Regions from separate parts of the Streptomyces sp. MUSC 14 genome, predicted to be linked through region 2. Evidence: riboswitches for the same ligand, from Rfam matches in the RefSeq annotation. Region 2 holds a riboswitch; the other holds the start of a gene.
What was found. A riboswitch is a leader RNA that binds a small molecule or an ion and turns the genes downstream of it on or off. The one in region 2 is predicted to bind magnesium.
Positions count from the first base shown of each region.

Region 1 (9,201 bases), on a different contig from region 2:
GTCCAGCGCCGACGCGGTGGGCAACGCCGACTGGGCCGTGATGCGACAGCTCGGCCGGCAGGGATACCTGAGCGTGCTCGTCACCCAGGACAGCGAGGACTGGCAGAGGCCGGGCGTGCCGAGGATCGTCCGTAACTCCACCCCTTCCGGGTCCTCCGGCCAGGTGATCCTTTTCCACGACGCCGGCGGTGACCGCGCCCAGACCGTGGCCGCGCTGGACACACTGATCCCGCGCCTCAAGGCACGCGGCTACCGCTTCCGGACGGTCAGCCAGGCCTTCCGCCTCACCGGTGCCAACCGCCCCGCCTCCGCCAGTGAGCACCTGCTCGGCCTCGGGCTGCTATGGCTGCTCAAGGGAGCGGTCTGGGGACTCGACGCACTCGACCTGCTGCTGCTCGTCGCCGGATTCCTGGGCATCCTGCGCGCGGTGATCTCCATGATCGCCGCGGCCAGGCACCGGCGGCATGCCAGGAAGGCGTGGGGAGCGCTGGTCACCGAACCGGTGTCGGTGATCGTCCCGGCCTACAACGAGTCGGCCGGTATCGAGGCGACTGTCCGTTCCTTGATCGCGTCCGACCACCCGGTCGAGATCATCGTCGTGGACGACGGCTCCACCGACGGCACCGCCGACATCGTCGAGGCACTCGGCCTGCCGGGCGTGCGGGTGATCCGCCAGCGCAACGCGGGCAAGCCCGCCGCGCTCAACACAGGGATCGCCGCCGCCTCGTACGAGATCGTGGTGATGATGGACGGCGACACGGTCTTCGAGCCGGACGCGGTCCGCCATCTCGTGCAGCCGTTCTCCGACCAGGGGATCGGAGCGGTCTCCGGCAACGCCAAGGTCGTCAACCGGGGTGGCCTGCTGGGCCGTTGGCAGCACATCGAGTACGTCGTCGGCTTCAACCTGGACCGGCGGCTCTTCGACCTGGCCCGGTGCATGCCCACCGTGCCGGGCGCGATCGGTGCCTGGCGCCGGGCCGCGCTGGAGCGTGTCGGCGGCGTCTCCGAGGCGACACTCGCCGAGGACACCGACCTCACCATGGCGATCTGGCGTGACGGCTGGCGCGTGGTCTACGAGGAGAAGGCCATCGCCTGGACCGAGGCTCCCGCTTCCCTCGGCGCACTGTGGCGGCAGCGTTACCGCTGGTGCTACGGCACCCTGCAGGCGATGTGGAAGCACCGCGGCGCCGCCCGCCAGAGCGGCGCAGCCGGCACCTTCGGCCGTCGCGGGCTGCTGTTCCTGCTGCTCTTCCAGGTGCTGCTGCCGTTGTTCGCACCCTTGGTCGACGTGCTCAGCGTGTACGGGCTGATCTTCCTCGACCCCGTCCACGTACTGCTGCTGTGGTGCTCGTTCCTGCTCGTCCAGGTCGTCACCGGAGCCTATGCGTTCCGTCTCGACGGCGAACGGCTCGGACCGCTGTGGAGCCTGCCGTTCCAGCAGTTCGTCTACCGCCAGTTGATGTACCTCGTGGTGGTCCAGTCGGTCGCCACGGCCCTGTCCGGCAGCCGCCTGCGCTGGCAGCGCATGGAGCGCTACGGCTCCCACCAGGAACCACCGCTGTCACCGGCGACGGGGGCGCGGGGCTGACGACCGCGGCCGTGTGGTCAGGCCCTGTTCGCGCGGAAGGCGACGGGCGCGGAAAGTGCGGGACACCACACGGGTCACGGCTCGCTGATCGCGGCCTTGTACAGGTCGGCCGCCTGGCTGCCCAGTGTCACGCTGTAGGACACGTCCGCGGTGTCGCCGCCCGCGTCATAGCCGCCGAGCACGCCGACGACCTGGCCCTCGCCGTTGATCCAGGGGCTGCCGCTGGTGCCGTGGGTGAAGGCGGGGCAGTCGATGCGCTGCTGGGTGCTGCTGTGTGACGTCGCCTTGTTGGTGCAGCTGATGGGCGCCTCGCGGGAGCCGGGGTAGCCGATGACGGTGACGGCGGTGGCGCCGGTGGTCGTTCCGGGCGTGAACCGGTTGGCTCCCACCACCTCCTCGATCGCCTTGCCGTCCTGGTCGTCAACGGTGGCGAAGGCCAGGTCGCTGTCCTCGTCCTGATCCCTGGTCCATGCGTCGGGCAGATAGCGGTGCCCCAGCTTCCATGCCCCGTACGGCGCGTGCCCGTCCCGGTAGCCCGGCACGAACACCAGGTCGGTGCCGGTGTCGCTCACGCAGTGCGCGGCGGTGACGATGAGGTCGCCCCGGGGACTGTGCACGACCGAGGCCGTGCAGACGTGCCCACCGGACAGGTCGTCGGCCCGGTCCGCGCCGAACAGCGCGCCGACCCGCGCCGTCTGTCGATCGGCGACCACGTCGCCGGTGGCTCCGAGGGCCTGTGCCGGGGGTCCCGCCTGCCCCGCGATGCCCTCCACGCACGCGCGCTGCGCTGCCGGGTGCCCCTCCGCCTTGTGATCGCATGCACCGGACGCCGGGACTTGCGACACGGACCGCGAGGGCCTGGTCCTGACCTCGGCGGCCGCCATGGACGAGGTCAGGGTGAGCATCACCACAGCGGCGAGCAACGCGGGACGCGAGGTGACCAAGATGCGTGAGATGCGCTCCATCAGTGATCACTCTGCCTCACGAAGGTGCCGCACGCGCTCCGACTTAACGGAGATTTTCCTGTGAAACCCCATACGGCCGCCGGGCACCCTGGTCCAGGCTCGCATGATTCCTCGGTGATCCTGGTGGACGCATGAGACCGGCCCCGTGTCAAGACTTCGTCAATCAGTTGCGTGATCTCGCAACTATGAGGCTATGCTGTCGGAGGTTTGAAAAGGGCACCTCGTTCGGTGAGGCGTCTTCACGGACACAGGCCACTGACCCCACGACGTCGAGAGACGCCCAGGGTCAGGACACCTCTCCCCGGCCTAAGGGGTGAGGCCAAGTGGCTTCCCCGGCAAGGGGATTACGCCGTGGAGTGCCAAAGCTCTGACGAGTTGGGGTGTACCGGCCGCTCTGGTGCGGGCCGGTCCGCTCCATGCCGAGTCGTTGCCGACGCGCACAGGTCGCGTCCCCGGCCGGAAGGAGGCGAGAGACATGGACTGCAGCAGCAGTAGTCCGGGCCATAGTCGGCCCCTGAACCGTTTGTCCTCGCATTCTTCCGGCACGCGGTAACCACCTCCCCTGCGCGGATCCATGCCGCGTCCTGAGCCCCGTACGGCCCTGCGCCGTGACGGGTCGCCGTCCTGCGCGCTCGCGCAGGGGGGATGGCTTACGCGTGCCCCCTACCTCCCCCTTCTGGGGGGATTCGGGAGGTACGTGCATCATGACCACCGTTTCCCATGTGTCCGAGGCGCCGCGCTCCGCGGTCCTGGACGACGCGCATGTCGGCGACATCCAGGGCGCGCTCGGCACCATCAGGCTCGACGACACCGCGCCCCGCGCCGGGCTGTCCGCCAAGCTGAAGACGCTCCTCGCCATAGTCGGGCCGGGCCTGATCGTGATGGTCGGTGACAACGACGCCGGGGCGTTCGCCACCTACGGCCAGGCCGGCCAGAACTACGGCACCCACCTGCTGTGGACCCTGCTCCTGCTCGTGCCCGTGCTGTACGTCAACCAGGAGATGGTGCTGCGGCTCGGCGCGGTCACCGGCGTCGGCCACGCCCGCCTGATCCTGGAGCGCTTCGGTAAGTTCTGGGGCGCGTTCAGCGTCATCGACCTGTTCCTGCTCAACGCGCTCACCCTGGTGACCGAGTTCATCGGCATCACCCTGGCCACCGGCTACCTGGGCCTGCCCAAGGCCGCCTCCGTGGTGCTCGCCGCCGCGATCATCATCGCCTCGGCCTTCACCGGTTCCTTCCGCCGCTTCGAGCGGGTCGCCATCGCACTGTGCGCGGCCTCGCTGCTGCTGGTGCCCATCTACTTCATGGTCCACCCGCGCGCCTCGCAGACGGCCCGCGACTTCGTCGTCCCGAACATGCCCGGCGGCACCGGCCAGTTGTCCACCGTCATGCTGCTGATCATCGGCATCGTCGGCACGACAGTCGCCCCGTGGCAGTTGTTCTTCCAGCAGTCCTACGTGATCGACAAGCGGATCACCCCGCGCTTCATGAAGTACGAGAAGATCGACCTGTGGATCGGCATCGCCGTCGTGGTCATCGGCGCGGCCGCGATGATGGGCTTCACCGCCGCCGCGTTCGCCGGCACCCACGACTTCGGCAACTTCACCGACGCGGGCGCCATCGCCACCGGCCTGGAGCACAAGGCCGGCAAGCTCGCCGGCGTGCTGTTCGCCATCGCGCTGCTGGACGCCTCCATCATCGGCGCCTTCGCCGTCTCCCTGTCCACCGCCTACGCCATCGGCGACGTCTTCGGCATCAGGCACTCCCTCCACCGAGGCGTCAAGGGAGCCAAGGGCTTCTACGCCGTCTACGCCGGCCTGGTCGCGGCTGCCGCTGCCATCGTCCTGATCCCGGGTTCGCCGCTGGGCCTGCTCACCGAAGGCGTCCAGACGCTGGCCGGGGTCCTGCTTCCCTCCGCCAGCGTGTTCCTGCTCCTGCTGTGCAACGACAAGGCCGTCCTCGGCCCCTGGGTGAACGGACCGAAGACCAACGCGTTCACGGCGGCCGTCGTCGGGGTCCTGGTCGCCCTGTCGATCATCCTGACCGCCTCGGTCCTCTTCCCCGACATCTCCTCCGAGGCGATCCTCGACATCATGGCCGCCTGCGGCATCGTCGGGGTACTCGCCGCCGGATACGCCTTCACCCGCCGCCGCACCGGCACCAAGGAAGACCCGATCGACCGCACCGGCCGCGACAACTGGCGGATGCCGCCACTGCAGACCCTGACCCGGCCTGCCATGTCGACCGCCCGCAAGATCGGCATGGGCGCCCTGCGGACCTATCTGCTCATCGCCATGATCCTCGTCGTCATCAAGATCGTCGAGGTCGCCCTCGGCCACTGAGCCCGCGCTGTCCGGGGTACGCGCACCCAGTGCCCCGGACAGCCCGAAAACCATCCACTGTCGCGTACCGGACAGGGGAGGCACACCGTCGCTCGCCGCTCTCGACCGCGTCCGGCTCGCAGCCCCGCCCGACAGCGAGGAGATTCCGCGCGCCCTCTGCACCGGCGCGCTCGGCATGAGGGAGATTCCCAGGCCGCCGGTGCCGGCCGCCCGGGGTCGTTGCCGGCTCGCCACGCCCGACGGCCGCGTCCAGCAGTTCCTGGGCATGCGTGACCTGGACACGCGTTGACCGGGCGGACCACGATGAAAGACGGACAGGAAGAAAAACGCCGATGAGGCCCCTGCCCCACTCGCACACCGGCGAGGGCGCCACCGTACTCGGCGTTCTGCTGCCGACGGTGCCGAAGCCGACCGCGCCGGCCGCCGCCCCGCGCGCCGACCGGCCGATCGCCGTCGGCACCCTGCTCGGGGCCGTCACCGCGACCTTCGTGGTGATCGCGGTGGTGGTGCACCGCCACCGCCGAGCCCAGTGAGAGCGGCACTGACCGCTTTCGTCGACAGGCGTTTTCCGGGCTTCGGGGGCCGACACCGGTCCGGCGCTGTCGACGTCGTCGTACGACTCCGCACAGCGGCCCCGGGCGAATGCGGTCTTCAGTCGGTGGGCCTCTTCGGCGAGCGCGTCGCCTGCCGTCACAGACCCTCGGTGAAGGACTCGCGGCGGCGTGGGGCGCGGAGGCGAGTTCCCGGGCTCGCCGTCGCCGCCCACCGTCGGCCGGCGGAGAAGCTGGGCGATACGTGGGACGCGATCCACACCCCCACGCCGTCACCATGGCCCGGGAGATGTCCGTTCTACTTGCGGTAGGCGCGCAGCAGGACAGCCACCGTCGTCGCGATGCCCACCATCGCGACGACGAGGATGATCCGGAGCCCGTCGCCCGCCAGGAGCGGGGCGGCCATGTCATGGGGATGGGTCATCGTATGTACCTGTGGCCTTTCGAGTCGCTGTGCTTTGCGGTGTGTTGTGCACGGCGGTCAAGGGACGCTCTGCCGGCCGTGCCCATCCGGGCGTGACGGTGCGTCGAGGCGGGTCAGGTCGCGCAGTCGTGTCCGTTCCCCCTCGTCGGCGCCAGGCGGACCTGGCCCACCGCGGGCCGTGCGCGGCGCCATTGCCGACAGACCCTTGCGGTACACCACCGGACACTCCGGTGATGTACGGGACGCTTCGGCCGGCGCTGCGTGGTGTGAGGTCACCAGTCGCCACCGCCGAAGTCGCCCCCACCGTCGGAGCCGAAGTCACCGAAGCTGCCCCCGAAGTCGGAGGCGTTGAAGTCCGCACCGGAGAACTCACCGCCCTCCGGCATTTCGACAGCACCCGGGAAGCCGTCGCCGCCGTCGGCGAAGGCCGAGGGCGCGCTGAGCACGCTGCCGAGCAGAGTGCCGGCGAGCAGGCCGCCGACCACACCGCCGGCGCCGCCGAAGTAGCCGCCCGCCCACGGGGCGTAGGCCGGGCCCGCGCTCCAGTAGGGCTGGGCGCCCTGGCCGGTGGGCACCATCCGGGTCAGCGGCCGGCCGCCCTGGCTCACCCGCAGCGCGTCGTCGGCGCAGGCGGGCACCATGCGCAGTACTCCACCCGGCGGGCACCAGTTCACATCGCTGACCGACGGGCCGTGGCGGGGATCGAAGAAGCACGGGACGCGCCGCTGGGGCAGCGGCGCACCGGTGCGCCGGGCGGCGAGGACGGCCAGCGCGAACCGGCCCTCGGCAAGGGTCTCGGTGACCGGCTGCACCTCCTGCGGGCGCGTTGCCGCGGCCATGTGCTGCTTGGCGCGGTCGTAGGCGTCCAGGGCGCGGGTGTAGTCGTCACGCATCGCGTCCGTGGCACCCGGCTCGGACGGTTGGAAGCCGAGGCGGTCCAACTCCTCGCCGAATGCCGTGATGTCCTCGTCCACCACCACGCGCAGCGCCTCCAGTTCAGCCCGCTCGCGTTCCTCCTGCTTCTTCCGTGATCGCCGGTACAGCGCGTATCCGCCGCCGGCCGCACCGACCGCGACCAGCCCGCCGACCAGGATGCCGGTGGCCGAACCGCCGCCTCCCGATGCCTCCCAGGACGCGGGGGCATGCCCCTTGGCCTGCCGGAGCGCCTGGTCCGCGAAGGCGTTCACCTCGGCGGAGGCGTCGGAGGCGTACGAACGCCTGACCGCGGCCTTGAGGTTGTCGACCGCGGCCTTCGGCATCACCTGGCGGTCGGCACCCGCGTTGAACCCGGCGCCGAGCCGGACCGCGTACACGCCCGTGATGCCGGTCAGGGAGCGCAGGTCCCGCAGTACAGTGGCCCGCGGATACTCAGGGGTCTCGGGCAGTACGGCGACGAAGACCGGCCTGTCCGCCTTCTTGATCTTCTCGGCGAGCTGGTCGGCCTCCGCTTTCGGCAACTCACCGCTGGCCCGGGGATCGACGTACACCGGTCCTTTGCGGAACGCGTCCGCCACGGCGGCGGGGCCGGTTTCGGCGGCCGATGCGCCGGCTGTCGGCAACGTGAGCGTCACCGCGGCTGTCACGGCGAGCGCGGCCAGCGGCCGGGCCAGGTACCGGGTCCGTGCGAGAGAGGTGAGCAAGGGGAGAGCCTCCTGGTCCTCCGAGACGGGCAAGTGTAAATACTTTACCTACTGCGCAAGTGAGCAATCGCAAGTGGTCGTACCCCAGTCGTGGATCCGAGCGGCGAGCGGGCTCTGCGGGACGAACCGTCCGCGGATACGGCGGTGGGGTGCGCCCGCCACTCTCCGGGCGTCGGGGAAGGGCGGGGCCGGGTGTGGTGCGCACCGACGGGAGTCGGCCGGTCCGGACGGTCGGGGAGTGGCTGATCCACTCGGGCTCCGGACCGGTTTTGGTCCGGGCGGCGGAGATGCCGAGCCTGTGACGCAGGTCGGCGGTGAGGTCGTCGACGACGGTGAAGCCTCCGACGGGGCCGCAGATGCCGCACGGGAGACGAGCGGAGAAGTCGTGGGCGACCCCTTCGAGGAGGCGCCGGTGTCCTGGTCGAGACCGGTCGGTGCGCGGCGGGCTGCGATTTTCGGCGGGTGGGGAGCCGAAGCGGGTGGAGCGCATGCCCAGGTGTGTCAGGTGCGGGCGGTGGCCTGCTGGTCCAGGGGGTAGCTGGAGGGGGTGTCTGGCGCGGCGGCCGAGGACGAGTGCGGTTCGGCCGGTGTACCCGACGGCCTCGCCGGGTGGTCCGTGGAGTCGCTCGTGCGGTACGCCATGCCGGATGCCGTCCTTGTGTCGCCATGGGGGCTTTCGGCTGTGCCGCAGTTCGCAGTGCCGACCGGGGCTCGGGGCACTGTTCCGCAGATCGCGGATCCGTGCCTTGTGGCACGGCCTACGGCGATCCCGCACGCCCCTGTTCCTGTACGCGCTTCACCTTGCCCGTGCCTCACCTTGCCTGCGCCCAGGGTCAAGTGTCGACCAGTGCACGGCCATTGACCGGTAAGCCCGCCGCCTCCTTCGGTAACGCAGCAGTCAGGAATCCGGAACCCGCCTTGTTTGTCGCGTACTCAACAAGTCATCGTCGTCGCGGGCCGCCGCCCCCACCAGGAACCACACCGGTGGACCCCGCATGTGCACGCCTCTGTCACCCACCAGCAGGAGGCTCTACCTTGCGTACGTCGTCCCTCGAATCCCCCCATACGCACGGCAGATGGCGCCGCGTCGGCTCCGCAGCCGTCACCGTCGCCGCTCTCGCCCTCGCCGGACTCGGCACCGCGGCCCACGCGAGCGCGGTCACCCCGACGGTCCCCACGCCGGTGAGCACGAAGACGATCGCCGCCGCCGTCGCCAGGGCCCATGTGCAGTACACCCGACAGTGCGGCGACACCCCGAAGAAGGGCTACGCGGCCTGTCACGCCCTGCGCGTCACCAGCGGCACCACCGCCTTCCAGGAGGAGCAGGCGGCGAAGAAGGGCGTCGCGCCCCTGACCGTGAAGCCGAACGCCGCCTCGGACTCGCCCACCGGCTACGGCCCGAGCGATCTCCAGTCGGCCTACGGCCTGGCCTCCGCCGCCTCCTCCAGCGGCTCCGGCAGGACCATCGCCATCGTCGACGCCTACGACGACCCGAACGCCGAGTCGGACCTGGCCGCCTACCGCTCGAACTACGGCCTGTCCGACTGCACGTCGTCCAACGGCTGCTTCACGAAGGTCGCCCAGGACGGTTCCGCCAACCTCCCGACCGCCGACAGCGGCTGGGCCGGCGAGATCTCGCTCGACCTCGACATGGCCTCCGCCATCTGCCCCAACTGCAACATCACGCTCGT
Region 1 covers NZ_MLYN01000034.1:40,230-49,430, forward strand. The annotation lists gene BIV25_RS21670 (bifunctional polysaccharide deacetylase/glycosyltransferase family 2 protein) at 1-1,588, shown strand, start outside; gene BIV25_RS21675 (serine protease) at 1,663-2,553, opposite strand; M-box (ykoK) riboswitch at 2,767-2,940, shown strand; gene BIV25_RS21680 (Nramp family divalent metal transporter) at 3,258-4,895, shown strand; gene BIV25_RS21685 (hypothetical protein) at 5,228-5,428, shown strand; gene BIV25_RS53025 (hypothetical protein) at 5,745-5,870, opposite strand; gene BIV25_RS21690 (hypothetical protein) at 6,143-7,510, opposite strand; gene BIV25_RS51215 (hypothetical protein) at 8,012-8,152, opposite strand; gene BIV25_RS21695 (S53 family peptidase) at 8,546-9,201, shown strand, end outside.
Region 1: it holds a riboswitch for magnesium, as region 2 does, so the genes downstream of both, BIV25_RS21680 (Nramp family divalent metal transporter) here and BIV25_RS10205 (magnesium transporter MgtE N-terminal domain-containing protein) in region 2, are expected to answer to the same signal.

Region 2 (9,201 bases):
CTCGCCGAGAGCGGGACGACGGCTCCGGCCAGGGCGGATGCGCCGAGCAGACCGAGCGCGAACAGCAGCTCGGCGTTGCGGCCCGCGACCGGCTTGAGCGCCTCGGCGGCCTGGGCGGCGGAGTCCAGCGGGCCGGTGCCGCCGATGGCGGAGGCCGTGGCGATGATGATGGTCAGGCTGATGACGCAGGCGAAGACGGCGCCGAGGACGGCGTCGGCGCGGATCAGCGGGTAGTCGGCGGGCTTGGCGCCCCGGTCGACGACGCCAGCGGCGGCGTAGAACTGCATGTACGGGCTGACCGTCGTGCCGATCAGGGCGACTGCCAGCAGGATGAAGGCCTTGTTCGGTTCCATGTGCGGCACGACGAGGTGGTGGCCGACCGCGCCCCAGTCCGGGTGGCCGAGGATCATCGCGACCGGGTAGGCGAAGAAGGCCAGCGACATGATCAGGAAGATGCGTTCGGCCCAGTGGTAGGAGCCGAACAGCACCAGCGCCCAGAGCAGCACCGCGGCCGGCGGGATGACCGCCCACTTGGGGACGCCGAGGAGTTCGAAGGCGGCCCCGATGCCGGCGAACTCGCTCACCACCAGGCCGGTGTTGGCGAGCAGCAGGCAGAACACGGCGAGCGCGGTCAGGCGGAGGCTGAACTGCTCGCGGATCAGGGCCCCGAGGCCCTTGCCCGTGTAGGCGCCGAGGCGGACGGCCATCTCCTGCACCATCACCAGGGCGAGGGTCACGAGCACCATGAAGAACAGGGTGCCGTAGGTGAACTGGGAGCCCGCCGAGGCGTAGGTGGCGATGCCGGCGGCGTCGTTGCCCGCGTTCGCGGCGACCAGTCCGGGTCCGGCCACCGCCGCGATCATGGTGATGCGCCGCCAGCCGGTCCGGCGTGCGGGCGTGGTGGCCTGCGGTGCCGCGGTGGCGGTGTCGAGGTCGCGGGTCACTGCAGGAACCTCCGGAAGTGCAGCCGCCCGCGTTCGGGCAGCATCGCGTCGAGCAGGTCGTCGGCCAGGATCCGGCCGAGCGGGCGGTCGCTGTCGTCGACCACCAGGAGTGAGGAGGCGCGGGCCGCGACCAGTTGGTCGGCGGCCTCGGCCAGGGAGGTGTCGGCACGGACGGTGTCCGGCGGGCCGAACTGGGCCAGCCAGGTGACGAGGTCGGATATGGGGGTGGTGTCCTCGGCCACCGCGACGTCGAACAGCGGGATGTCGCACAGCAGCCGGTCCGTGCCGTCCACCACGGCGACCGCGTCGATCTCGGTGCGGTGCTCGTGCTGCTCGGCCAGCCGGCCGCGCACCTCGGCGACGGTCTCGTCCGGCCGGGCGGTGATCAGCAGCGTGGTCATCGCACCGCCCGCCGTGCCCTCCCGGTGGGCGAGCAGCCGGCGCAGTTCGGCGGCCTCGTCCTTGGGCATCCGGTTCAGCAGGGCCTCGCGCTCCTCGCGCCTGAGGTCGCGCAGGGCGTCGGTGGCCTCGTCGGGCTCCATCTCGTCGACCAGGCGGGCGGCGTGTTCCGGCTGTGCCTCGCGCAGCAGGTTCTGCAGCTCGGCGGGCTCCATCTCCTCCAGCGCGTCGGCGGCCTGCTCCGGTTCCAGCCAGTCGAGCAGCTGCTGGCGTTCGGCGCGGCCGAGGTCTTCGAGGATGTCGGCGAGGTCGGCCGGGCGCAGCCGGTGCAGCGCGGCTCGGGAGGCGCGCAGCCGGACCTCGGGCGGGCCCTCGGTGGCCTGCTCGGCGAAGGGGGCTATGGCCTGCCAGTCCAGCACCCGCTCCGGGGTGGGGCGGGCCTGCCAGCGGCGCGGGCCGAGCCGGCGCAGCAGGGTGGGCAGCGAGACGTCCACGCCGACGAGGACGACCTGGTCGACCAGGGGCGCGAGATACAGGTCGGCGGCGCGGGTCACCTGGACGCCGTCGACGTCGACCAGCTGGTGGTCGAGCACGTCCTTGGCGAGCAGCGCCTCGCCGGGACGGCGGACGAAGTCACGCAGGTCGACGCGGGCGGTGCGCAGCCGCACGTGTCCGGCGTGCACCTTGCCGAGGGCGTCGGCGGGCAGGAAGGTGTGGCGGCGGCCGATGCGCAGGATGAGCCCGGTGACCGGCGGGTAGGAGTCGGTGCCGTAGAGCCGGGCGACGACGTCGACGACGCGGCCGACCTCGTCGCCGGACTGATTGGTGGCCGGTCCGCCGATCAGCCCGGCGAGGGAGACCAACGAGGTACGGACCGCCTTGGACGTGGTGGCACGGCGCTCCAGGTTGACCCGGCGGTCGCGCAGGCGGGCCGAAGTGGACATGAGCAGAGTGTGGGCAGCCAAGATGAACACCCCCTTGCCCCGGTATGGCGGGGCTACGGGCGGCCCGTGGCAGCGCATGTCGTCCCCGCGCCGGCGCACCGGGCGCGCACCGGCGCACGGTCTGCCGACCGGGTGACCCGGTCGGGGATCAGCGACGAGGAGGCTGCTGCGGGCCGCGGAAGGACGGCGCGGACAACACGATGAGGGGCCGACTATGGCCCGGACTACTGTCCATGTCGCCTCCTCCCGGTCACGGCCGCGCGGAGAGTGTCGCGGTCCTGTGGCGGAGGGCAGCCGGAGCCGACTCGGCCCGGCACACCCCTTCTCGTCAGAGCTTTGGCACTCCACGGCGTGATCCCCGTAGGGGGAAGCCACTTGGGGTCACCCCTTGGGCCGGGGAGACCTGTCCTGATCCGGAGCGTCTCTCGACGGGTGGGATCAGTGGCCTGTGTCCGTGAAGACGCCTCACCGAACGAGGTGCCTTTCGTTTGTCCGCACCAACGATACGCGTACCGCAATCCGCCTTCCGCACCCATGACCTGCCCTTGACCTGCACACTACGGAACGGAGACCAGACCGGCATCAGTACACGTCCCGCACATACCGCTTGTCGGCGCCGAGTTGCTTCACATAGGTGGCGGCCTCGGCCTCGTCCAGGCCGCCGTGCGCGACGGCGATCTCACGCAGGGCCCGGTCGACGTCCTTGGCCATGCGGGAGGCGTCGCCGCATACGTAGAAGTGGGCGCCGTCCTGGAGCCAGGACCACAGGAGAGGGCCGTGTTCGCGCATCCGGTCCTGGACGTAGACCTTGGCGCGCTGGTCCCGGGAGAAGGCGGTGTCGAGGCGGGTGAGCGTGCCCCCGGCGAGGAACGCGGTCAGCTCCTGCTCGTAGTAGAAGTCCGTCGCCCGGTGCTGTTCGCCGAAGAACAGCCAGTTCGGGGCGCGGTGGCCGCGGGCCCGCCGCTCCTCCAGGAAGCCGATGAAGGGCGCGACGCCCGTGCCGGGGCCCACCATCACGGCCGGGGTGGCGGGGTCGGCGGGCGGGCGGAAGTGCGGTGCCCGGTGGACCCGGACCGGCACCGGGGTGCCGGGCTCCGCGTCCGCGAGGAACGGCGAGCACACGCCCTGGCGGGGCCGCCCGTCCGGGTTCTCGTACCGGACCACGGAGACCGTCAGGGACACCAGGTGGGCGTCGGTCAGGGGGCTGGACGATATGGAGTACAGCCGGGGCTGCAGCCGCCCCAGCACGTCGGCCCAGTCCTGCGCCGCGGCCCGGACGCCGAACCCGGCGACGACGTCGACGGCCTGGCGCCCCCACGACCACTGCGCCAACTCGCCCTTGTTGTCGGGCCGGAGCAGCTTGCGCAGCTCGCGCGGGTCACGGGTGCGGTCGGCGGCGAAGCGCAGCAGGTCGGGGGTGACCCGGGAGATGTCCAGGTGCCGGAGCAGCGCTTCGGCGAACGACACCTCTCCGGCATGCCTGACCTGTACGGCCGTGTCCGCGTCGACGCCGGTGACAGCGAGCCATTCGGCCACCAGCTCCGGCCGGTTGACCGGTTGTACGGACAGGGCGTCCCCGGCCTCGTAGCCGAGGGGGGCGTCGCTGTCGCGGGTGTCGAAGGTGAAGCGCCGGACCTCCTTGCCGGCGCCGGGCAGGCTGAGCAGGCGGTTGCCGATGAGGCGGGCGGTGACCGGGGTGGGGCGGGCCGGCCGGGGTGCGGCCTGCGGGGTGGCAGGGGCCGCGGGCTCGGCGGGCGGCGGCTGCTCGGCGGTGCCCAGCGTGGCGAGTATCCGGTCGAGCCAGTCTCCGGCCTCGCTCTCGTAGTCCGGTTCACAGTCGGTGCGCGGGGCCAGCCGTGTCGCGTCCAGCTCCGCCATGCGCCGGTCGAGACGCCGGCCGTGGCCGCAGAAGTCGTCATAGGAGGAGTCGCCGAAGGCCAGGACGGCGTACCGCCTGCCGTCGAGGCGTGGTGCGTCGGGCGCGGCGAGGGCGTCCCAGAAGCCGGCGCCGTTGTCGGGGGCGTCGCCGTCGCCGAAGGTGCTCGTGATGAGCAGCAGGTCGGCGTCGGAGGGCAGCGTGGCGGGATCCGCCTCCGCCATGGGCAGCAGGGCGGCGCGGTGGCCGTCCGCGGTGACCCGCTCCGCTGCCGCGGACGCGAACTCCTCAGCGTTCCCGGTCTGCGAAGCCCAGAGGATCACCACCTGGCGGCGGGAAGCGTGCGGCTCCGTCGCGGCCGGGGGTGTCGCGTCGCTCGTCCTGGAGTACATGCCGGCCAGGACGCCGTTGACCCACAGGGCGTGCTCCGGGCTGAACGGGGCGTCCGGCGGCAGGACCGGGACGCCGGGGGCGCCGGACGGGATGCCCGCCAAGAAGCCGGTCAGATAACGGCGTTCGTGCGCGGCGAGGACCGGCGGAGGCGGGGCGGGCTCCAGCCCGAACGGGCCGGGAACGGACACCGTGGACGGTGCGGCGGGGGGCAGAGAGACCGGGGCCGGGGCCGCGGCCTGTGCGCCCGCCGGCACCGGGGGCCGCACCGTCACCGCGGTGGCGACCTTGGTCAGCGACACGGCGCACATCTTGAACTCGGGCTGGAACGACAGCGGGTCGACGGCGTCGTTGGTCACCGCGTTGACGCTCAGGTACTCCCCGAACAGGTCGTTCCAGTGGAACGGCGCGAAGCAGCAGCCGGGCCGCACCCGGTCGGTGACGACGGCGGGCAGCACCGCCCGCCCACGTCGCGAGGCGACCTCCACCGAGTCCCCGTCGGCGAGGCCCAGGCGGTCCGCGTCCTCGGGGTGCACCTCCACGAACGGGCCGGGGTCGAGCTTGTTGAGCTTGGCCACCTTCGCCGTCTTGGTCAGGGTGTGCCACTGGTGCTGGAGCCGGCCGGTGTTGAGCACGAACGGGTAGTCGTCGTCGGGCATTTCGGCCGCCGGGACGTGCGGGCGGGCGTGGAAGACCGCGCGGCCGCTCGCCGTCGGGAAGGTGAGCGTGCCGTCCTCGCCGACGTAGCGGACCGGGTTGCGGTCGGGCCCCTGCTCCGTGGCCGCCGGCCACTGCACGGGCGTGGTCCGCAGCCGCTCGTAGCTCACCCCGCGCAGGTCCCAGCCGGTCACCGGGTTCCAGGCGCGCTTGATCTCCTCGAAGATCTCCTCCGCGCTGTCGTACGCGAAGCCCTTCTCGTACCCCATCTCGCGGGCCACGGCGGCGATGATCCGCCAGTCCGCGGTCGCCTCGCCGGGCGGGTCGGCGGCGGGTCGGGCGAGGGTCAGGTTGCGCTCGCTGTTGACCAGGACGCCCTCGGTCTCGGTCCACAGCGCGCCGGGCAGGACGACGTCGGCGTAGGCGTTCGTCTCCGTCTCGGCGAACACGTCCTGGGTGACGACGAATTCGGCGGCTTCCAGGCCCTCGATGACCGTCTTGCGGTTGGCGACGGAGGCGACCGGGTTGGTGCAGATGATCCAGCAGGCCCTGATGTCCCCGTCGGCCATCTTGCGGAACATCTCGACCGTGCCCTTGCCGACCCCGTCGGCGCGCAGGGCACCCGGCTCCAGTTGCCACAGCTCCTCGACGAAGGCCCGGTCGGCGTCGGCGAGCACGGAGCGCTGGCCGGGCAGTCCCGGCCCCATGTAGCCCATCTCGCGGCCGCCCATGGCGTTGGGCTGGCCGGTCAGCGAGAAGGGGCCGGAGCCGGGGCGGCATATCGCGCCGGTGGCGAGGTGCAGGTTGACCAGGGCGTTGGTGTTCCAGGTGCCGTGCGTGGACTGGTTCAGGCCCATCGTCCAGCAGCTCGTCCACTCCCCCGCCTCGCCGATCAGCCGGGCCGCCTCGCGGATGTGCTCCTCCGGGACGCCGGTGATCTCCGCGACGGCGGCGGGCGGGTAGTCGGCCAGGAGGCCGGGCATCGCCTCCCAGCCCTCGGTGTGCGCGGCGATGAAGCCGGGGTCGGTGTGGCCGTTCTCGTGCAGCAGGTGCAGCAGTCCGTTGAGCAGCGCGAGGTCGGTGCCGGGTCTGATCTGGAGGAACAGGTCGGCCTTGGCGGCGGTGGCGGTGCGTCGCGGGTCGACGACGATCAGCCTGGCGCCCGCCGACTTCACGCGGTCCATCATCCGCAGGAAGAGGATGGGGTGGCAGTCGGCCATGTTGGACCCGATGACGAGGAAGACGTCGGCCCGGTCGAGGTCCTGGTAGGAGCCGGGCGGTCCGTCCGCGCCCAGCGACAGTTTGTAACCGGTGCCGGCACCGGCCATGCACAGCCGGGAGTTCGACTCGATCTGGTTGGTGCGGATGAAGCCCTTGGCCAGCTTGTTCGCCAGGTACTGCGCCTCCAGGCTCATCTGGCCGGAGACGTAGAGCGCGACCGCGTCGGGGCCGTGCTCGTCGATGATCGCACGCAGTCGGCGGGCGGTCTCGGTGACGGCTGCCGCGAGGGACGCCGGCCGGGGCTCCGCGCCCCGGTCCGGCCGGACCAGGGCGCCGGTCAGCCGGCCGGGGGCGGCGAGCATGTCGGCGGTGGTCGCGCCCTTGGTGCACAGGCGTCCGAAGTTCGCGGGGTGTTCCTTGTCCCCGCTCGCCTTCAGGACCGTACGCCGTCCGTCCGGTCCTGTGCCGACGTCGAGGACCATGCCGCAGCCCACTCCGCAGTACGAGCAGACCGTCCGCACCTTCGTCGTGCCCTCGCTCCGCGAGCCCGGCGCGGCCACGGGCGCCTCCCTGTCCAGTGCTCGACCTGATCTCACCCTTCGTGACGGTACGAACGGCTCATTACGCCGGTGTCTCCGCACCTGATCATCAGCGGTTACGCCTGCCGCACAGCTGCCGGCGGGCGCGTGTGAGCCCGCCGCGAGGTCCCTGGAACCGTGGCGGAGGAAGGGGCCGGGCAAAGGGGGCGGCCCCGGTCGGCGCGAACGCCGTCCGGGGCCGCCGGGTGCGGAAGGGGTCAGTGGCGCTTGCCGTGGCCGCCCCAGGACACGGCGTCGAGCACGCGACCGCGGTCGTCGCGCAGCGTCGCGGCGTCGGAGTTGTTGTCCCACACCCGGATGCGGCGGTCCTGGTAGAGGTCGGTCTTGGTGTTCCGGCCGACTCCGGTGTGGACGCGCACGGTGGCCCGGCCGGCGAGCCGGACGTGGTGGAAGGTGTACGTGTGACCGTTCCGGTCGGACAGCGTCCAGCGGTCCAGGTTCACCGCCCGGCGCGAACTGTTGGTGACCGCCACCCACTGGTTGTTCAGCGTGCGGTTGGAGTGGTCGGCCCGGCTCTGACCGTCGTGCCGAACGCCGCTGATGTAGACCACCGAGTGCGTACGGCCCAGGTGGTGGCCGTCGGCCACGGCAGGCAGGGCCGCTGCGCCCACCAGGGCGGCGGCCACGGAAGCGGCGGCCGTCACACGACGGACGGAAGAAGAAACGGACACAGGGTCCCCCTTCGCGAGAGCGCGTTGGCGCGGGTCGGCGGCCGGTCGGCCGCGTACGCACACCCTCCAGCCTGTGGCGACCTTTGTGAGGGAAACGCGCAGAGCATTACGTTTCCCGCAGCAATCCATAACTCTCGGATGCAATGACCATTTACGTCCTGAATGCCGAAATTCAGTGGCATATCGGGCCTGTCCGCGCATGCCCGACCGGGCGGTCACCCGAAAGTGAGTAACAGGCACGTACTCCGTCCGGATCAACCGCCCGGGTGACGGGCGCGAGGGGGCTCAGCGCACCGGGAGGACCCGGGTGTGCTCGGCGCGTACGGCGTCCAGGCTCCGCGGGTCGAGGCCGAGCAGCCGCAGGATCGTCGGGGCGATCTGCGTGGTGTGCACCGGGCTGTCGACGCGGACGCCGTGCGGGGTGGCGGCGCCGGTGACGACGAGCGGGACGTCGAGGTCGTCGGCGTGGGCGCCGCCGTGCTCGGCGATCTTGCCCTTGCCGCCGGTGTAGACGACGCCGTACTGGGTGACGCCGACCAGGTCGGGCACGCGGGAGTCGCCCGGGCGGGCGTGGAAGTAGCCGGCCGCGGCCGCGCCCGCGTACAGGCTCTTCAGCCCGCTCGCCGTGAAGGACCGCGCCCTGCCGTCGATGCCGTTGCCGGTTCCGGACCGGGAGAGGAGGTAGGCCTTGGCGAAGGCGGTGGCGGTCTTGGACCGGTCGGTGAGCCAGATCAGCATGGCGTCGTCGTCCACCGCGTGGGCGACGAGGTCACCGGCGCCCGGGTGAGCGGCCTTCCAGGCGGCGTTCAGGCCGTCGAGGAGGGGGCCGTCGTCGATGCGGGTCAGCGCCTTGGGGTCGGTGGGCGACTGGCCGTGCTTGGACGACAGGATGACCGTGGTGCTGTCGGCGAGGTGCTGCCTGCGCAGCTCGGCGAGGAAGGCGCCGACCTGCCGGTCCACGAAGTCGAGGTTCTTCGCCAGCAGCGGGCCGGGCACGCCCTTGGCCAGGTAGCCGCCGGTGAGGCCGTCGGACGTGGGCAGCTTCTGGGCGGTGGAGACGGACTGGAAGTTCATGCCGAAGACCGCCGGCGTGCCCACCTTGTGGGTACGGCCGTGGTCGTAGCCGTCGATCTCGTTGAGGACGGCGCTCACCTTGTAGCCGTCGTACTGCCGGGTCGCGGCGCTGTCCTTCGTCCAGTCGTCGCCCGCCGCGTAGCCGATCGCGTTGCTGTTGATCTCGGGCGCGAAGAGGTCCTGGATACCCTTGCCGGAGGGGCCGTTGAGGATGTCGTAGGCGGCGTGCTTGTCGGACCAGGCGGTGCGCAGTCCCGCGCTGCGGGCCACCTCGAAGACGGTGTTCACGCGCAGGTAGGAGTGCGGGTAGACCGGTCTGCACGTCTTCGGGTCGACGGGCAGCTTCGAGGGGTCGAGGAGGCGGTTGGGGTCGCCGGTCATCCGGAGGATGCTGCCGGGCAGGCCCTTCAGGCCCTGACCGGCGTC
Region 2 covers NZ_MLYN01000017.1:194,957-204,157, forward strand. The annotation lists gene BIV25_RS10200 (NRAMP family divalent metal transporter) at 1-944, opposite strand, end outside; gene BIV25_RS10205 (magnesium transporter MgtE N-terminal domain-containing protein) at 941-2,287, opposite strand; M-box (ykoK) riboswitch at 2,600-2,771, opposite strand; gene BIV25_RS10210 (bifunctional nitrate reductase/sulfite reductase flavoprotein subunit alpha) at 2,870-6,991, opposite strand; gene BIV25_RS10215 (lamin tail domain-containing protein) at 7,228-7,674, opposite strand; gene BIV25_RS10220 (alkaline phosphatase family protein) at 7,987-9,201, opposite strand, start outside.